2 regions of the Vibrio sp. HM8-C genome follow, and region 2 is predicted to be linked to the other one. Evidence: riboswitches for the same ligand, from Rfam matches in the RefSeq annotation. Region 2 holds a riboswitch; the other holds the start of a gene.

Region 1 (9,854 bases), on a different contig from region 2:
CCGAAAATCAGCGCGTACTGGGAGTTCTAATCTATCCACCCTTGCCATTACTAGAAGCCAAAATTGAAAGATTACGGCCTTTTTGTATCTATACTTCGGTCTACCGTAGAGAATTTTATTTCAACCATCGGTACCTATGGCAATTGTGGAAATAGTCTCTCCAGATTGGTTTCTTTTTTATCATTAGTATCAATGATACTATCCAACACTATTGCTTCTATGAACGCCATACTGTGATTAACTCCGCTTCCGATCTTATTAACTTTGCTAGTGTCTTAAACAATATTGTTTGCAGTGTTGTTGGCTGTCTGTTTTTGTACAAAATTCGAAGTGGGTTGAGTGGGTACCAGCGACGCTCAGCGTCTTATTTCTTTCTTTTTTTTATACTATTTGGATTAGCGTTTGCCACGATGGCAATTCGTACCTGGCTGCCTCTCGGTTATTCCGTTCTGCTCAATAATATCTGCTATATGAGCGTTGCTTATCTGCTCTTATTTGGTGTTCTGAGCTGGTATAAGAAGCCAATTACTAGCGGGCTATGGAAGCTGGCTTTTTTACATGTTTTTGCTTACACCGCGATTCAGAACCTGGCTTATCATTATTGGCCCAATTATCTCCAATTGAGAGTGCAATTTGGCTTTCTAAATTTTGTTTCGGTTTATCTAGCAACTTATCTGGTCTGTATTAAGCATAAGGAGACAAATGGTAGAGGAGAGCAGATGCTTGCTCTTTCAGCTATGGTTTGTATGATCGCTGCAAGTTTCCCAACCCTTGCATTAGCAATCAGCGACAGTGCTGATTATTACCGCGTAGCTGTCGTCATCACTCAGAACATTGTGTCTTTCTTTCTACTCGGCTCACTATTGTCCCTGTTCTTGTTCAACCAAATCGATTGGCATTATGAGCGTTCAATTCGTGATGAGCTGACTGGTTTATACAATAGACGCTATATCAACGAGCGGATCTCTAAATCCTTATCTAGTTCAGATACTCAAGGTTTCATTGCTGTTGTTGATATCGACCATTTCAAAAAGGTTAACGATGTTTATGGTCACGATGTTGGTGATAATACTCTTGTCGCTGTATGTAACATTCTCGCGTCATTTATTAAACCTAAAGATCTTATAGGCCGATATGGTGGCGAAGAGTTCGTCATTTTTCTTCCTCAAAGCGATTCTGAAAGCGTTCAGCGTCTGTTGGAAGAGATGCGTCAGTCTGTTGAAACAAAAGCATCCTCAATGCTTCCTAGCCCTGTTACGATCAGTGTCGGTTACAGTCACGTAGAGCCAAAGGACACTCTTCATAGTTTATTTAGTAAAGCTGACTCGGCACTCTATCTGGCCAAACGCAAAGGCAGAAATTGCATTGTGAAGAAATAGTGTTGTGTGTGCTATTAAGCAACCTACGCTGTTTACTTTGTGTTGAGAATACGTTTTATTAACTCTTTCTTTTATTTGTTATACCTGAGGCAAGAATGGATCTCACCCGTCGTCGTTTTCTCTCTATTAGCTCTGCTATCGGTTTATCCAGCATGTTACCAGCGTGTTCTTTGGTTAGGAGCGATCACGATCAATTTACTTACGACCTTACCGCTGAGCCTGCTTATGCTGAGGTTGTTCCTGGATATGAAACGTCTGTTTTAGGTTTTAACGGCTCAATACCTGCGCCAACGATCCGTTGTCGTCAGGGTGAGAAAGTGACAATCCGTTTTACTAACAAGTTAGATGAGCCGACAACAATCCATTGGCATGGGCTTCGCATCCCAATTGGTATGGATGGCGTTCCATTTCTTAGCCAAAAACCGATTATGCCCGGTGAAACCTTTGTCTATGAGTTTACTCCTCCAGATGCAGGTACTTTCTGGTATCACCCACATATGAATAGTGTTAAGCAGTTAGGTATGGGGTTGGTTGGTTTGATCGTCGTGGAAGAAGCTAATCCAGTATCTTTCGAAGAAGAACATGAACTGGCGCTAAAACACTGGCATCTTGATAAAAGTGGTCAGTGGAAAGATCTGATGATTCCCCGCTACAGTGCTCGGATGGGGACTCCGGGAGAGTGGGGTACAGTTAATGGTGTGCCTAATCCTAGTTATCAAATTCAGCAAAATGCCAGCGTTAGATTGCGAATAGCGAACGTCGACAACACGATTACTTATCCAATTTCTGTTGAAGGTGTCGAAGCGTGGATTATCGCCATTGACGGCAACCCCATAAAAACGCCATACAAGCTTACTCAGCATAAGATTGGACCTGGAATGAGGGTTGATGTGGCTTTTATCGCTCCTAAGGCTGGGGATACAGTTTACGTACGCCAGATGAAAGGAAAATTCCCGTTCCCAATGTGCGAATTTCAATCTCAGCAATCGACATTAAGTGAGGGTGCTTCTATACCTGCTCTGCCACTTAATCCAATTCCAAAAATAGATTTACAAAATGCACAGTCAATTGACTTTGTGTTCGAGTGGGAAGGTGCGGTCACGCCAGCAGACAATCATGGTCATGCAGTACCCAATTTTTGGCTGATGAATAAGCGTGCGTGGGAAGGAATGAGTGCTAATAACATTCCAGCCCCTCTTGCGAAGTTGGAGTTAGGTAAAACCTACATTTTTAACTTAAAAAATGTCACTCAGTATCATCATCCTATCCACCTGCATGGACATACATTTACGGTTTTGGAACTCGATGGTAAACCTGTTGATGAACCATTCCATACCGATACTGTGCTACTTGGAAAAAATGGTTCAGCGAAGGCTGCATTTGTTGCGGATAACCCTGGTCGATGGATGTATCACTGTCATGTGATTGAACATATGAAAACAGGCTTGATGGGATACGTAGAAGTTGCCTAAAGTGACTCCTGTAACGTTTTAAAAGTGTCGAGTTATCGTGGCTCATGTGTTTATTCTGAGATCTTTATTTTCATCATTTTCGGCTCTTTTTTGCTCAATAAGTCAGTACAATAAGCAAAATGATTTTGGGAGGGTTCATGGGGCAATTTTCTATTTTGGGTCTTATCGCGGTCGGCGGTGCGATCGGTGCGTGTTCTCGATATCTCGTATCAGAAATGTGTATCACTTTATTTGGTCGCTCTTTTCCATACGGTACGCTAACCGTTAACGTGGTCGGCTCTTTTATTATGGGGTTATTGATTGCGGCGGTTGAGAACGAATGGTTAGCACCATACCCGTGGCGTCAAATTATTGGTCTAGGATTCTTAGGTGCGTTGACAACCTTCTCGACGTTTTCTATGGACAACGTGTTAATGATGCAACAAGGTGCGTTTGTTAAGATGGGGTTCAACGTTCTTCTAAACGTATTACTTAGCATTTCAGCCGCATGGCTTGCATACCAGTGGTTAATAAAAGGTTGATCAAAAGCTCTATTTTTGTGCTTGGTTAACTAAATTTCTTTATCTATAATCGTTTCACTTGTCGGAGTGCCATAAGGCTGAGACCGTTTATTCGGGATCCGTTGAACCTGATCTGGTTAATACCAGCGAAGGGAACAAGAGAAGACCCTCTTTCTAGATTGGTCGGCTTTTAGCCCCATACCTAAGATCTGTCTACTCATCTCTTATTGACACATATTTCCGCCAAGCATTTATCCCTAAAACAATACAAGGAAAATGCTATGTCGAATCGCAAACAAGCGAGACTGGAAGCAAAACAGTTTATTGAAACTCTTTCTGTCCAACCTTACCCAAATTCAACCAAGACTTATGTTACTGGCTCTAGACCTGATCTAAGAGTACCGATGCGTGAAATTGCGCTAGCCGATAGCTTAGTTGGCGGCAGCAAAGATTCGCCGATTTTTAAGTCTAATGAGCCCATCTCTGTTTACGATACTTCTGGTGTTTATACCGATCCAGAACATCAGATTGACCTCTATAGTGGTCTGCCTAAGTTAAGATCCAATTGGGTTGAAGAGCGAAACGATACTGAGATTTTACACTCTATGAGTTCTGAATATGCTCAAGAACGCTTGGATGACCATACACTCGACGAGTTGCGTTATGGCAACTTACCTTCGATTCGTCGTGCTAAAGAGGGCAAACGAGTCACTCAGTTACACTATGCTCGTCAGGGAATCATTACTCCTGAAATGGAGTTTATTGCCCTGCGCGAGAATATGGGCAATCGTAGATATCAGGATGAACAACTTAACCAACAACACTCAGGTCAGAGCTTTGGTGCAAACTTGCCAAAAGATATAACGTCAGAGTTTGTACGCAAAGAAGTGGCTGAAGGTAGAGCGGTTATTCCATGCAATATTAACCACCCTGAAGCAGAGCCTATGATTATTGGTCGTAACTTTCTTGTTAAAGTGAACGCCAATATCGGTAACTCATCAGTAAGTTCTTCTATTGAGGAAGAAGTAGAAAAGCTCGTTTGGGCAACTCGTTGGGGTGCTGATACGGTGATGGATCTGTCTACCGGTAGAAACATTCACGAAACACGCGAGTGGATACTGCGTAATAGTCCGGTGCCGATCGGCACTGTTCCTATGTATCAGGCGTTAGAGAAAGTAAATGGTATTGCCGAGAACCTCACATGGGAAGTGATGCGAGATACCTTACTTGAACAAGCCGAGCAGGGCGTTGATTACTTCACTATCCACGCTGGCTTATTGCTTCGCTACGTACCTATGACAGCCAAGCGAGTTACGGGCATAGTGTCTCGTGGTGGTTCTATCATCGCGAAATGGTGCTTAGCTCATCATCAGGAAAATTTCCTTTATACCCATTTCCGTGAAATCTGTGAGATCTGTGCGAAGTATGACGTCTCGCTATCTTTAGGTGATGGTTTGCGTCCGGGGTCGGTTGCTGATGCGAATGATGAAGCCCAGTTTGCTGAGCTGAGAACCCTTGGTGAGCTGTGCAAAATAGCATGGGATTACGATGTTCAGGTGTTCATTGAAGGTCCAGGGCATGTGCCAATGCACATGATTAAAGAGAACATGGATGAACAGCTGAAGCACTGCCATGAAGCGCCTTTCTATACGCTAGGACCATTGACTACTGACATTGCACCCGGCTATGACCATATTACTTCAGGTATCGGTGCTGCAATGATTGGTTGGTACGGCTGCGCTATGCTCTGCTATGTGACTCCTAAAGAGCACCTCGGTTTACCCAATAAGGAAGATGTGAAAACCGGACTTATCACTTATAAGCTGGCTGCGCACGCTGCTGACTTAGCAAAAGGGCATCCGGGTGCACAAATTCGCGACAATGCTCTATCAAAAGCTCGCTTCGAATTCCGTTGGGAAGACCAATTTAATCTCTCTCTCGACCCAGTAACTGCGCGTGCGTTCCACGACGAGACTCTTCCTCAAGAGTCTGGAAAAGTCGCTCATTTCTGCTCTATGTGTGGTCCTAAGTTCTGTTCGATGAAGATCTCGCAAGAAGTGAGGGAGTATGCCAATAACAAAGAACAAGTCGCGGCGGATCAGGCGATAGAAATCAAAATGCTTGATGACTCCTTATTTTTTGATGAGAGAGCTGAGGGGATGCGCCAGAAGTCTGCTGAGTTTCTGCAGTCTGGTTCGGAGTTATATCATCCTGCGGTGAAACAGAACGCTGTAGTGACTGAGGAGTAACTTGTGAAAATACTTATCCCATCTCATTGCCTTGAGTTCACGGGAGAAGTTCAACAAGTATTATTGCTCGCTCAAATGCAGGGCTTTGATATCAGCGATATTGAGTTGGGCGTAAGCCCGACTCAATTTATTGAACTTGTTGATAGGCAAACTTCTCGTATCTTTAGCAATCTCTTCAAGATAGATAACGATGAACCCCAAGAATCGTTTTTGGAACTCTCATATGGTGTAGAGGCCAATGTTAGTACTTCTTCTAGTTCAGTTTCTGTTTGTGTTATTCAGTCAGGTCGATTGGTTGATTGCTGGTTGCACTTAGGTGTAGGCACGCATCTGGTTCACCAGAACATAACTTCTAAGAGTTCTTATTCAGATGGTGAGTCTTGGCATCATTTCGCTTGGGTTGTTAGCTGTCTGGCTCTAGATTTCCCATTAGAAGATGCACTTGTTTTAAGTCGTGCAGCTATGAATGTTTCACGTGAAACATGGCCAACACAATTTGAAAACTTCCCAACAATAGAGCCGCAATCTGTTCCGGTACAGAGCACACAATTCGCGAGATTGAACAAACAGTCACTTGGACTCTATCCTGTGGTTGATAGCGTTGAGTGGGTTGAGCGTCTACTCAATCTTGGTATTACAACGCTTCAACTTCGTATAAAAGACCGAACTCAACATGACTTGGAGACGCATATAGCTAAGGCTATCGAGCTAGGCAAGCAGTTCAAAGCGCAACTCTTTATCAACGACTATTGGCAGTTAGCGTTAAAGCATAAAGCATTCGGTGTGCATCTAGGTCAAGAAGATGTATTAGAAGCAGACTTGAATGAGATAGCGGACAGTGGAATGGCGTTAGGCCTTTCTACCCACGGTTATTTTGAATTGCTTCGTATCCATCAACTGTCTCCAAGTTATATAGCTCTTGGTCATATATTCCCAACAACCACTAAACAGATGCCATCTAAACCTCAAGGTTTGGTGAGGCTAGGTCTGTATCAAAAGCTACTCGATAGTATGCCCTATGGTGATGTTATAGGGGTACCAAGTGTTGCTATAGGCGGTATTGATTTAAGCAACATAGAACAAGTGGTTGAGCAGGGCGTCGATAGCATCGCAGTAGTAAGAGCTATAACACAAGCTACCGATGTCGCGAAGGCTGTGTCGCAACTTACAAACAAACTTAGTCTGCCTAGTTTGAATAAACAGGAGGCTAGTGATGTTATCGGATAATGCATTTGTCAGATATCAGAGACAAATATGCTTACCAGAAGTAGGCGAAGTGGGTCAAAAAAGGCTTTGCGATTCTTCTGTGTTAATCATTGGCTGTGGTGGGTTAGGTAATGCTGCAAGCTTGTATTTAGCCGGTGCTGGTATCGGAAAACTAGTGATTTGCGATGATGATGAAGTTGATGTCTCCAACCTTTCTAGGCAGATAGCTTTTCGCACAGACCATGTATCTATCCCAAAAGTCGATGCTTTGGCAAAGCAGTTAAGAGCGCTAAATCCAGATTGTCACGTTCGAACAGTTGCTAGACGAATAGATAGTTCAGTTTTACCACTAGAAGTTGAAATGGCTGATTTAGTATTAGATTGCTCAGACAACTTAGAGACGCGCCATCTAATCAATAGAGTCTGTTATGAATCTAAAGTACCGATCATTTCAGGTGCTTCAATTGGTTGGGATGGGCAAGTCATCGCGTTTGATTTTTCTGAAAATAAAACGTCAGGTTGTTATGCCTGTTTAGTGCCTATCGATAGCCACAATTCATTGAATAAGTGTACCGAGCTTGGTGTTATTGGACCGGTTGTTGGAACTATCGGTAACTTACAAGCTTTGCTTTCTATTCAGTATTTGATTGGTTTGAAAGAGTTGAAGACACATCGTTTGTACAAATTTGATGGCAAATCGATGATATGGCAAACATGGAACTTAGTGCGAGATCCCGATTGTAGTGTGTGTGCTGATCTGTCTAACGACGGAGGGAGTGCATACCAGAACAGTGAGGTGGAATCATGTTTATAACTATCAGTGTTAACGGTGTAAGTCAGCAAATTAAGTTGCAAAGCACACTAGCTAGTTTGCAACAAGAATTGAATTTGCCAACCGTAGGATGCGTATTTGCCATTAACGACCAAATTGTTCCTAAAGGATTATGGCAAACCCAACAGCTCAGTGAAGGTGATCAAATCTCGCTGTTCCAAGCGATAGCAGGAGGCTAATTGATGTCTAACTCATATTCAAACCAGCAAAATTTACTTCAAATAGCGGACAAGACATTTCGTTCAAGATTGCTTACTGGTACAGGTAAATTCGCCAATCGCCATGCCATGGCTGCGTCGATACAAGCGTGTGAGTCTGAGCTAGTTACTATGGCTCTGAAGAGAGTTAACTTGGCAAATAGAGACGACGACATTTTAACTCCGTTAATCGAAGCGGGTGTCAATTTGCTGCCTAATACGTCGGGCGCTAAGACTGCCAGAGATGCGATATTTGCTGCTCATTTGGCGAGAGAAGCACTAGGAACGCGATGGTTAAAATTAGAAATTCACCCAGATCCAAAATATTTAATGCCCGATCCTATTGAAACATTAAAAGCCGCTGAGCAATTGGTAAAAGATGGTTTTATCGTTCTGCCTTATTGTCATGCCGACCCTGTGCTTTGTAAACGATTGGAAGAGGTGGGCTGCGCTGCGGTAATGCCACTCGGCGCACCAATAGGGACTAACAAGGGTATCGTTTCACGAGATTTTCTCGAAATTATTATCGAACAAGCCAAAGTACCCGTCATTGTCGATGCAGGTATAGGAGCTCCTTCTGATGCTGCCTTAGCAATGGAACTAGGCGCTGATGCAGTATTGGTTAATACCGCTATTGCGACAGCTGGCGATCCTGTCTCTATGGCCAAAGCATTTAAGCTCGCAGTTGAAGCTGGAAGAATGGCTTATGAAAGTGGTTTAGCTAGTCAGGTAAACCATGCGGTGGCTTCAAGTCCGTTTACGGATTTTCTCGGAGGTACCGAATGAGTTTTATAGAAAGGTTTAAGGAACTGGAATGGGATGACATTAAGCTTTCAATCTATTCTAAAACGGCTAAGGATGTCGAACTGGCTTTAAGTAAATCCAAACGTAATTTGGAAGATTTTAAAGCGCTAATATCTCCGGCGGCTGAACTTTACTTGGAGAAACTTGCCCAACTATCTTATCTAAAAACGCGCCAACGGTTTGGCAACACAATGTCATTTTATGTGCCTCTATATCTGTCAAATTTATGCTCTAACGAATGTACCTATTGCGGATTTTCTATGGGTAATCGGATTAAGCGAAAAACTTTAACCGAAAGTGAAATAGAGCAGGAAGTAGAAGCCATTAAGCAGATGGGTTTTGATAGTGTGTTATTGGTTACGGGCGAGCATGAAACCAAAGTGGGAATGGAATACTTCAGACGAACTGTGCCGTTGATTAAACGTTCTTTTAACTACTTAGCGATGGAAGTGCAGCCTCTAGACCAACACCAGTATTCGGAGCTCAAAACCTTAGGCTTAGATGCGGTGATGGTTTACCAAGAAACATATCATCCGTCTACTTATGCTTCGCACCATCTACGTGGCAAAAAAAGCGATTTCTATTATCGCTTAGATACACCGGAGCGATTGGCAAAAGCCGGAATTGATAAGATTGGGTTGGGGGCGCTAATCGGTCTGGAAGATTGGCGTACAGACTGTTTCTATGTTGCAGCACATATCGACTATCTTGAGAGAGCTTACTGGCAGAGTCGATATTCAATATCGTTTCCGCGCTTGAGACCATGCGCCGGATCGCTTCAGCCGAAATCAGTCATGACAGACAAACAACTGGTGCAATTGATATGTGCTTACCGATTGTGGAATGGGGAAGTTGAGTTATCTCTTTCAACTCGAGAATCTGCTGAGTTTAGAGACAATGTTTCGGTTCTAGGGATCACAAGCATCTCTGCTGCATCGAAAACGCAACCCGGCGGCTATGCAAATTCCAATGTTGAGTTGGAGCAGTTTGCTATCAGCGACGAGCGTTCTGCAAATGATGTTGCAGCAGCAATGAAGAGCCGTGGATTAGAAGCAGTCTGGCAGGATTGGCACTTCGCATATTCAGGAAGCTATTGAGTGAGACAGATGTTTCACGTGAAACACTCTTCTTGATTAAATGTCTTTTGCTACGGAAATCTATTTAGCCCAAAAAAGCAAAAATCCCTTAGTGGTAACACTAAGGGATTTTTATTAG
Region 2 (9,854 bases):
CTTGCTTCAAGCTTAATCATTATTGCAGAGTCATTGACCCAAGCAGTTTCAATTTCTAACTATTACGGTCCTGAACATTTGATTGTTCAGACTAAGAACCCTCGTGAGCTTGTTCCATTGTTAGATAATGCAGGTTCTATCTTCTTGGGCGACTGGTCTCCAGAATCGGTAGGTGACTATGCATCAGGTACTAACCACGTACTACCAACTTACGGTTACACTCGCACATATTCTAGCTTAGGTTTGGCAGATTTTAGTAAGCGTATGACAGTTCAAGAGCTAAGCGCAGACGGTCTGAAATCACTGGCTCCAACAGTTGTAAAAATGGCAGAAGCGGAAGGTTTAGACGCACACAAACGTGCCGTTACTATCCGCATAGAGAAACTCCTTACTGATAAAGGACAAAAGGCGTAATCATCATGGAAAAACTCGCTCGTAAACAAATTCAGCAATTAACGCCTTATCTTTCTGCTCGTCGCATTGGCGGAAGCGGTGATGTGTGGCTAAACGCTAACGAATCGCCATTCAACAACGAATACAAAACAAATTTTGCTCGCTTAAACCGTTATAGCGAATGCCAGCCACCTGAACTCATCAACGCGTATGCGTCATACGCAGGTGTAAAACCAGAGCAAGTGTTAACTTCTCGTGGTGCTGATGAAGGCATTGAATTATTGGTGCGTGCATTTTGCGAACCAAACCAAGATGCGATTTTGTTCTGCCCGCCGACATACGGTATGTACGCAATCAGCGCAGAAACTATTGGTGTTGAACGTAAGAAAGTACCACTGACTGCAGAGTGGCAGCTAGATTTAGCCAACATTGAAGCCAACCTAGAAAACGTTAAGTTGGTGTTTGTTTGTAGCCCAAATAACCCAACTGGCAATCTCGTTAAACGTGAAGATATTGTTTCTTTGTTAGAGATGACCAAAGACCGCGCGATTGTCGTGATGGATGAGGCTTATATCGATTTCTGCCCAGAAGCATCTACGGTTGATTTGCTGGCACAGTATCCAAACTTAGCGATCCTACGTACGCTATCCAAAGCGTTTGCTCTTGCAGGTCTTCGCTGTGGTTTTACTCTTGCTAATGAAGAGTTGATCAATGTGCTGCTAAAAGTTATCGCACCATACCCAGTACCTGTACCTGTTGCGGAAATCGCTACTCAAGCATTGTCTGAAGCAGGACTTGCTCGTGCAAAATACCAAGTGCTCGACCTAAACGCTAACCGTGCATATATGCAAGTGGGTCTGTCCATGATAAGTGGTGTGCAAGTGTTTGAAGGGTGGGGTAACTACTTGTTAGTTAAGTTCCCAGACGGTGATGCTTTGTTCAAAGCAGCATGGGATTCAGGCATTATTTTACGTAATTCACCGATTGAAGATTGTGTGCGTATTAGCGTAGGCAATAGAGAAGAGTGCGAAAAGACCGTCGCGTTTATTCGTAACTACTACCAATAGAAAGGATTCTACAATGAGCACCCAACAGAAAATTCTCTTTATCGACCGTGATGGCACTTTGATTGTTGAGCCACCGGTGGATTTTCAGGTTGACCGTTTAGATAAACTTAAACTGGAACCTTTTGTTATCCCAAGTTTGTTGACTCTGCAAGATGCAGGCTACCGTTTGGTAATGGTGACTAACCAAGATGGTTTAGGCACAAGCAGCTACCCGCAAGAAGACTTCGATGCTCCACACAACATGATGATGGATATCTTTTCGTCTCAAGGGGTGAAGTTTGATGATGTGTTGATTTGCCCTCACTTTGAAAAAGACAACTGCTCTTGCCGTAAGCCTAAATTAGGTATGGTGAAAGATTACCTTCAAGGCGGCAAAGTTGACTTTAAATCATCGGTTGTGATTGGTGACCGTCTTACAGATCTACAGTTAGCAGAGAACATGGCTATTCGTGGTATTCAGTACAATCCAGAAACGATGAACTGGCCACAAATCGTCAAAGACCTAACAGTAAAAGCTCGCACTGCAAAAGTGGTTCGCAAAACCAAAGAAACGGACATTCAGGTTGCAGTTAATCTTGATGAGACTGGCGGTAACCAAATCGAAACGGGTTTAGGTTTCTTTGACCACATGCTTGATCAAATCGCGACTCACGGCGGTTTCCAATTGAAGCTCAAAGTGGATGGTGACTTGCACATCGATGACCACCACACCGTTGAAGATACCGCTTTGGCACTTGGTCAGGCGATTAAAGAAGCCTTAGGCGATAAGCGTGGTATTGGTCGTTTTGGTTTTACACTGCCAATGGACGAATGTTTGGCGCAATGTGCATTAGACCTGTCAGGTCGCCCATATTTGAAATTCGACGCTGAGTTCAGTCGCCCAGAAGTAGGCGATTTATCCACAGAGATGGTTTACCACTTCTTCCGTTCTTTGACTGACACACTCGCGTGCACTCTGCACTTGTCTTCTACTGGTGAGAATGACCACCACATCATTGAAAGCTTATTTAAGGCGTTTGGTCGTACACTGCGTCAGGCTATTCAAGTACAAGGAAATGAGTTGCCAAGCAGCAAAGGGGTTCTCTAATGGCGAATGAACAAAAAGTTGTCATTATCGATACGGGTTGTGCCAACGTTTCTTCAGTGAAATTTGCCATTGAACGTTTGGGCTATCCAGTGACGATTTCAAAAGACCCAGCAGTGGTTCTTGCTGCGGATAAGCTGTTCTTACCGGGTGTAGGAACAGCCAGCGAAGCGATGAAGAACCTTGAAGAGCGTAACCTTATTGAGCTGGTGGCAAAGGTAGATAAACCGCTACTAGGGATCTGTTTAGGTATGCAGTTACTAGGTAAATTATCTGAAGAGAAAGGACAGAAAGCGGATGATATCGTTGAATGTCTGGGCTTGGTTGAAGGTGAAGTTCGTTTAATGCAAACCGGTGATTTGCCATTGCCTCACATGGGCTGGAATACCGTTTCGGCTAAAGCTGGCAACCCTCTTTTCAAAGATATTGAAGAGGGCGAGTACTTCTATTTTGTACACAGCTTTGCAATGCCTGTAGGTGACTACACCATTGCTGAATGTGACTACGGAAATCCATTTAGCGCAGCGATTCAAAATGGCAATTATTACGGTGTTCAGTTCCACCCAGAGCGTTCATCAAAAGCCGGTTCTAAGTTAATTCAGAACTTCCTAGAGCTCTAAAAAAATAGACGGAAGCTGTAAGCGATAAAGCGGCAAGTCGAATAAGGAACAGAAATGATTATTCCCGCATTAGATTTAATTGAAGGTCAGGTTGTACGCCTCTATCAGGGTGATTACGGCCAAGTGACAGAATATAAAGTCGACCCAGTTGAACAATTCAATTTATACAACAAAGCTGGCGCTGACTGGCTACACCTTGTGGATTTAACGGGCGCAAAAGATACCAGTGCTCGCCAGTTAGACCTGATTGCAAAATTACTGGCAGGTACGCCAGCCAATATTCAAATTGGTGGCGGTGTACGCAGCGAGCAAGACGTGGTTGACCTGCTCGAAGCAGGCGCGCAGCGTGTTGTGGTTGGTTCAACGGCTGTTAAACAACCTGAACTAGTGAAAGGTTGGATGACCAAATACGGCGCAGAAAAAATTGTGCTAGCGCTGGATATTAACATCGATGCTGACGGTACACGCAAAGTGGCGATTTCCGGTTGGCAGGAAGATTCAGGTGTCACCATCGAAGCACTGATTGACGATTATCTAACCGTCGGTTTGAAACATGTACTCTGCACAGACATTTCCCGTGACGGCACGCTAGCCGGTTCTAACGTTGAGCTGTATGTTGACCTTTGCAAACAATACCCACAGGTTCAGTTCCAATCTTCAGGCGGTATCGGTAGTTTAGCGGATATTGAAGCGCTGAAAGGTAGTGGTGTGGCTGGCGTGATTGTTGGTCGTGCGTTACTGGATGGTAAATTCACCACTGAGGAGGCGTTCGCATGTTGGCAAAACGTATAATCCCTTGTTTGGACGTTCGTGACGGACAGGTTGTGAAAGGCGTGCAGTTCCGCAATCACGAAATCATCGGAGACATCGTTCCGCTAGCAAAACGTTATGCGGAAGAGGGCGCAGATGAGTTGGTGTTTTACGATATCACCGCATCCAGTGATGGTCGTGTGGTGGATAAAAGCTGGGTTGCGCGAGTTGCAGAGGTAATTGACATTCCTTTCTGTGTCGCTGGTGGTATTAAATCAGCCGAAGATGCTGCTCGCATCCTCGAATTCGGAGCGGACAAAGTATCGATTAACTCGCCAGCATTAGCGAATCCAGACCTGATCACCAATCTAGCGGATAAGTTTGGTGTGCAATGTATCGTTGTAGGTATCGACTCCTATTTTGATAAAGAGACGGGCAAGTATCAGGTTTACCAGTTCACTGGTGATGAAGCGCGTACTAAAGCAACCAAGTGGGAAACCAAAGATTGGGTTCAAGAAGTGCAAAAACGTGGCGCGGGTGAAATCGTATTAAATATGATGAACCAAGACGGTGTACGTAACGGTTACGACCTAGAGCAACTGAATATGGTTCGATCTGTATGTCGCGTACCTTTGATTGCGTCTGGTGGTGCGGGTGCTATGGAGCATTTCGCAGATGCGTTTAAATTAGCGAATGTTGATGGTGCGTTAGCAGCGTCGGTATTCCACAAACAAATCATCAATATTGGTGAACTCAAGCAATATTTAAAACAACAAGCGGTTGAGGTGAGACTATGAGCCTAGCGGAACGAATTAATTGGGAAAAGGTTGATGGTCTTGTTCCTGCGATTGTGCAGGACTTTGGTTCAAGCCAAGTGCTGATGATGGGGTACATGAACCAAGAAGCACTAGCGAAAACATTGGAAACAGAACAAGTCACTTTCTATTCGCGCACCAAGCAGCGTCTATGGACCAAAGGAGAAACCTCTGGCAACGTGTTGCAATTGAAAAATATTGCTTTGGACTGCGACCAAGATACCTTGCTGGTAAAAGTAAATCCGATTGGCCCAACGTGTCACACTGGCACAACAACTTGTTGGGATGGTGATGCACAAGAGGAGTCACAAATGGTGTGGCTTCATCAACTTGAGCAGCTATTGGCTGCCCGCAAGAGTGCCGATCCAGACTCCTCTTACACCGCTAGTCTTTATGCGCGTGGCACCAAACGCATTTCGCAGAAAGTGGGCGAAGAAGGCGTTGAAGTCGCACTTGCGGCGACGTCGGGCGATAAGGCGGAATTAGTTTGTGAGTCTGCGGACTTGATCTATCACTTGCTCGTCTTACTTCAAGACCAAGGTTTATCAATGAGTGATGTGATTAATAAGCTCAAAGAGCGTCACAAGTAAGGGTAGCTTTAATTAGCTGAAGAGAACGTTTTGGTAGGCCGTGCGGGGCTCGAACCCGCGACCGATTGATTAAGAGTCAACTACTCTACCAACTGAGTTAACGGCCTACTTGTTCTCACGGTGTAATTCTACTCAGCAAAGTATAGACGCTATTACGTAACTTATTCTCTGCGCTCGTAATAAATTGCATAACTGACAAAATAATTGTTATTCTGTCCGCCATTAGTCGGGGAGCCATAAGGCTGAGATCGCATTGCGAGACCCGTTGAACCTGATTCAGTTAATACTGACGTAGGGAACTAATCCAATCATCCCGATTGAATTTCTCGTGTTGCCATCTTCTTCAGATGTGAGCGCGCGAGTCTGTTCCTGTATGTCATACCCCGAAGGAACAGTTATGTATAAATCCAGTTTAATTCCTGTCGTTCTTACCATTGCTGGTTCAGATAGTGGCGGCGGAGCGGGCATTCAAGCCGATATTAAAGCCATTTCTGCTACAGGTGCTTATGCGGCATCCGTTATCACGGCTATCACTTCGCAAAACACCTTAGGTGTTACTGACATTCTACCCATTCCTCTAGCACATATAGAGAGCCAACTAGATGCGGTGTTTGGAGACCTAAATATTGTCGCTGTTAAGATTGGTATGTTAGCGGATAGCGACATCATCCATTTGGTTGCAGATAAGCTTCGTCAATACAGACCACAATTTATCGTGTTAGACCCAGTCATGGTGGCAACCAGCGGTGACCTGTTGCTGAAACAAAGCGCGATATCCAGTCTGAAAGAATGTCTGCTGCCTATTGCAGACATTATTACCCCTAATCTTCCTGAAGCGGCTGCTTTGACTGGTCTAGACGAACCTAATAATGCTGATGAAATTAACGATATGGTTTTGTCTCTACGGCAGTTAGGTACTTCAGCAGTATTACTAAAAGGTGGGCATTTAGAGCAGTCATCTTACAGTGATGACCTGCTTATCACTCAGAAGAAGATTCATCAATTAAGCGCAGAGAGAATTGATACCATCAATACGCACGGGACGGGTTGCACTTTGTCATCGGCAATTGCTTCGTTTCTTGCGCAGGGGTATGACCTTCAGCAATCGGTATCTCATGCTAAACAATACATCATTCAAACCATAGCAAGCGCAGATAAGTTAAGTGTTGGTCAGGGGCGAGGTCCTGTGGATCATTTCTTTATGTTGCATCAATCAAAATAGTAAATTCGCTATGTCTGATTGGTTCTCTTTGGATTGGCTGAGCTTAGTGACCGCTTTTTTAAATATTGGGTCAGCATAAGCATGGCTGGCATACAGCATGTTCGAATACGATATGCTTGGGTTGATGTTTTTGAACTCTTTTAGGCTCCATAGTTCAGGTGCAATGGCGTATTGGGCTATGTACCGATAGCCATTTTCAAGAGCGATACCATTTGTCTGATAACCCCAAATATCTACCCCAAGCTTTTCTCCATAGATACCGAGTAAGCTGTATGCCTGCAAGTTGAAATTGGAATAGTGCCAAGGGCGAGTGCGTGCGAGTTCCGCATCTTGTTTTCCGTCTTGGTCAAATTGGTTTGCAATTCGCTTGGCTTTCGTAATTTGCAAACGTTGTTTGGCGATATCGGGTTGGTGGGTAAACAAAGAAAACGCTACTACTTGAGCGTCATACCAAGTTCCGTGATTGTTGTGCTGCTTTTCTTCATCCATACCATTAGCACTAGACACCAACCAGTGATTGAACTCTGTAAACCAAGCAACAATGCTTTGATAATCTTTTTCTTTGAGCGCTGGTTTTATCAATTCAACAGCGTCAACAACGCCAATTAACACGCGACTATCAATGATGCCAATACCACGCCCGTTAACTCGACCGGGTATCGCTTGTGCATGATTCATATTGGGATTCATTCTGGTTTGCGAGTTGATGAACCATGCTCGGAGCTGTTCAATCGCTTTATCTGCGTATTTTTGATCGTCGGTGAAGTAGTAAGCCAATCCGAATAACTTTACATTGTTAGCAAAAGTGGTGAGCCTTTGCATATCGGTAGCAGAGCTCTTGGTTTCCAAATTGAATTCGCCATCTTTGCGGATGTAAGGCAAACCAGATTCGGTGTCTGGGTTTGGCCACCAATAAGGAGCAAAACTGTAGTAGTCGTGTATATCGCCACTGGCAGGCATCGACGTCTTGTTAGTCACAGGGTCAACGGGATTAGCTAATGCTTTATCGGCTCTGCGAATAAGAGTGGTGAAAGGTTGATTTAGGTGTTGCAAGTCTTTCTTGTTGTTCTCAAGAACCTGAATATCGTAGCTGATAGGGGTAAGAGTGTTCTCGGAAACCGTACTTTGAACAGTGGAAGAGAATACAAGTACACAAAGCAAAGCCAAGCGTTTAAACATCTTATATCCTCTTCCTTTCGATTTCGGGTTTGTTGATTTTGATTGAACAGACTGTCAGAGAGACTTTTTCAAGCCGTTATAAACGAATCTCTTTCCACTCACCGGGTTGAAGATCATCAAGTTCAATATTACCCATGGAATAACGAATCAAACGAAGGGTAGGGAAGCCGATGTGCGCGGTCATGCGCCTTACCTGACGATTTCTACCTTCAATAATCGTAATGGCTAACCAAGTCGTTGGAATAGCTGCACGAAAACGTACTGGGGGATTTCGTTCCCAAAGTTGCGGCTCATCCATTACCATCACTTTTGCAGGAAGAGTTGGTCCATCTTTCAGAGTGACGCCATGTCTAAGCTTTTCTAAATCTGACTCAGAAGGCGCCCCTTCAACTTGCACCCAATAAGTTTTTGCTGATTTGGATTCCGGTTGAGTGAGCTTTGCCTGTAAGATTCCATCGTTGGTTAACACCATCAAACCTTCACTGTCTCGATCCAGTCTGCCCGCGGCATACACGTCCTTTACAGGGATGAAATCCGCCAACGTTTTACGACCTTCACCATCGGTAAACTGGCTTAATGTGTCATAAGGTTTATTAAAAACAATGACTTTACGATCTTCTGGGCTCACTTTAGGTTTTTGGTCGGTAGCTTTACGTGTTCGCTGTTGATTTGCAGGGCGACCAGACGCTGTGCGATTACTTTGTTTAAAACGCGGCTTCTTTGAGTGAGAGCTTGTCGGGTGAGAAGCGTTAGCAGGGCTTCTACGCGAGCTGGATGACATGTTAACTACCTTGCAAAAATGTAAATGAAGTGTATTTGAAAGTTTTCTGAAACTCGGTTTTGCGCTATCATTTGCGCGCCCAGAAATAGGATAAACGACAAGATGATAGACTATTATCCTAATTTTGTTTAATTATAACGATCTTCACTCAAGGACTGCATCGAAGACTCATTATGGTTGTTCGCACATAGAAGTTATTCGAACACAAAAAGGAAAGAGTGAGACTATCGTGCCCAAGTTTGGGATGTTTCCCGCTTGAGCCGTACATTCACACAACACATGCCCGTGTGTTGTTAGAACAAATAGGGAAAGTTCATGCCAACAAATAAACCTACAATTATTTATACAATCACTGACGAAGCCCCAGCACTTGCTACATATTCATTGCTGCCAATTATCCAATCATTTACAGCATCGTCGGGCATTGAGATCGAAACTCGCGATATTTCTTTAGCAGGACGTATTCTTGCTAACTTCCCAGAGCATTTGAAAGAAGATCAGCGTATTGGTGATGCTCTAACGGAACTCGGTGAACTTGCTCAAACTCCTGAAGCGAACATCATCAAACTGCCAAACATTTCGGCATCTGTTCCTCAGCTAAAAGCAGCTATCAAAGAACTTCAAGATAAAGGTTTTGCACTTCCGAATTACCCAGAAGAGCCTGCGACTTACGAAGAAGAAGCAATTAAAGCAACTTACGACAAAATCAAAGGTAGTGCGGTAAACCCAGTACTACGTGAAGGTAACTCTGACCGTCGTGCGCCAGCATCAGTGAAAAACTATGCGAAGAAGAACCCACACTCAATGGGTGCTTGGTCTGCAGATTCTAAATCTCACGTTGCTAGCATGAGTGATAAAGATTTCTTCGGTAGCGAGAAATCAGTCACTGTTGACGGAGCAACGCAGGTTTCTATTCAGTTCGTAGGTAAAGACGGTTCAACTAAAGAACTGAAAAAACCTTTTGCACTGAAAGACAAAGAAATAATCGATGCAAGCGTACTGAACAAGAAAGCGCTAGTTGAGTTTTTCGAAAAAGAAATTGCTGACGCAAAACAACAAGACGTGCTGCTTTCTCTTCATATGAAAGCGACCATGATGAAAGTATCAGACCCTGTTATTTTTGGTCATGCAGTTAAGGTTTACTACAAAGAAGTATTCGACAAATACGGTGAAGTATTTGAGAAACTAGGTGTTGATGTAAATAACGGTCTAGGTGATGTTTACGCAAAAATCCAAGCATTGCCAGAAGCTCAACGCGATGAAATTGAAGCTGCACTACAAGCGGTTTATGCAAACCAACCGCCACTAGCGATGGTTGATTCTGACCGCGGTATCACGAACCTACACGTACCA

The links. A riboswitch is a leader RNA that binds a small molecule or an ion and turns the genes downstream of it on or off. The one in region 2 is predicted to bind thiamine pyrophosphate.
Region 1: it holds a riboswitch for thiamine pyrophosphate, as region 2 does, so the genes downstream of both, thiC (phosphomethylpyrimidine synthase ThiC) here and thiD (bifunctional hydroxymethylpyrimidine kinase/phosphomethylpyrimidine kinase) in region 2, are expected to answer to the same signal.

What each region holds. Positions count from the first base shown of each region.
Region 1 covers NZ_JBMMKS010000009.1:173,816-183,669, reverse strand. The annotation lists gene ACOSVQ_RS12430 (GGDEF domain-containing protein) at 720-1,379, shown strand; gene ACOSVQ_RS12425 (multicopper oxidase family protein) at 1,475-2,851, shown strand; gene crcB (fluoride efflux transporter CrcB) at 2,989-3,372, shown strand; TPP riboswitch at 3,425-3,523, shown strand; gene thiC (phosphomethylpyrimidine synthase ThiC) at 3,633-5,600, shown strand; gene ACOSVQ_RS12410 (thiamine phosphate synthase) at 5,604-6,827, shown strand; gene ACOSVQ_RS12405 (HesA/MoeB/ThiF family protein) at 6,814-7,620, shown strand; gene thiS (sulfur carrier protein ThiS) at 7,611-7,817, shown strand; gene ACOSVQ_RS12395 (thiazole synthase) at 7,821-8,621, shown strand; gene thiH (2-iminoacetate synthase ThiH) at 8,618-9,736, shown strand.
Region 2 covers NZ_JBMMKS010000002.1:16,867-26,720, reverse strand. The annotation lists gene hisD (histidinol dehydrogenase) at 1-414, shown strand, start outside; gene hisC (histidinol-phosphate transaminase) at 420-1,460, shown strand; gene hisB (bifunctional histidinol-phosphatase/imidazoleglycerol-phosphate dehydratase HisB) at 1,474-2,547, shown strand; gene hisH (imidazole glycerol phosphate synthase subunit HisH) at 2,547-3,164, shown strand; gene hisA (1-(5-phosphoribosyl)-5-[(5-phosphoribosylamino)methylideneamino]imidazole-4-carboxamide isomerase) at 3,219-3,956, shown strand; gene hisF (imidazole glycerol phosphate synthase subunit HisF) at 3,938-4,711, shown strand; gene hisIE (bifunctional phosphoribosyl-AMP cyclohydrolase/phosphoribosyl-ATP diphosphatase HisIE) at 4,708-5,319, shown strand; tRNA gene ACOSVQ_RS03095 (tRNA-Lys) at 5,351-5,426, opposite strand; TPP riboswitch at 5,537-5,634, shown strand; gene thiD (bifunctional hydroxymethylpyrimidine kinase/phosphomethylpyrimidine kinase) at 5,717-6,541, shown strand; gene ACOSVQ_RS03085 (alginate lyase family protein) at 6,533-7,720, opposite strand; gene rluE (23S rRNA pseudouridine(2457) synthase RluE) at 7,797-8,501, opposite strand; gene ACOSVQ_RS03075 (NADP-dependent isocitrate dehydrogenase) at 8,817-9,854, shown strand, end outside.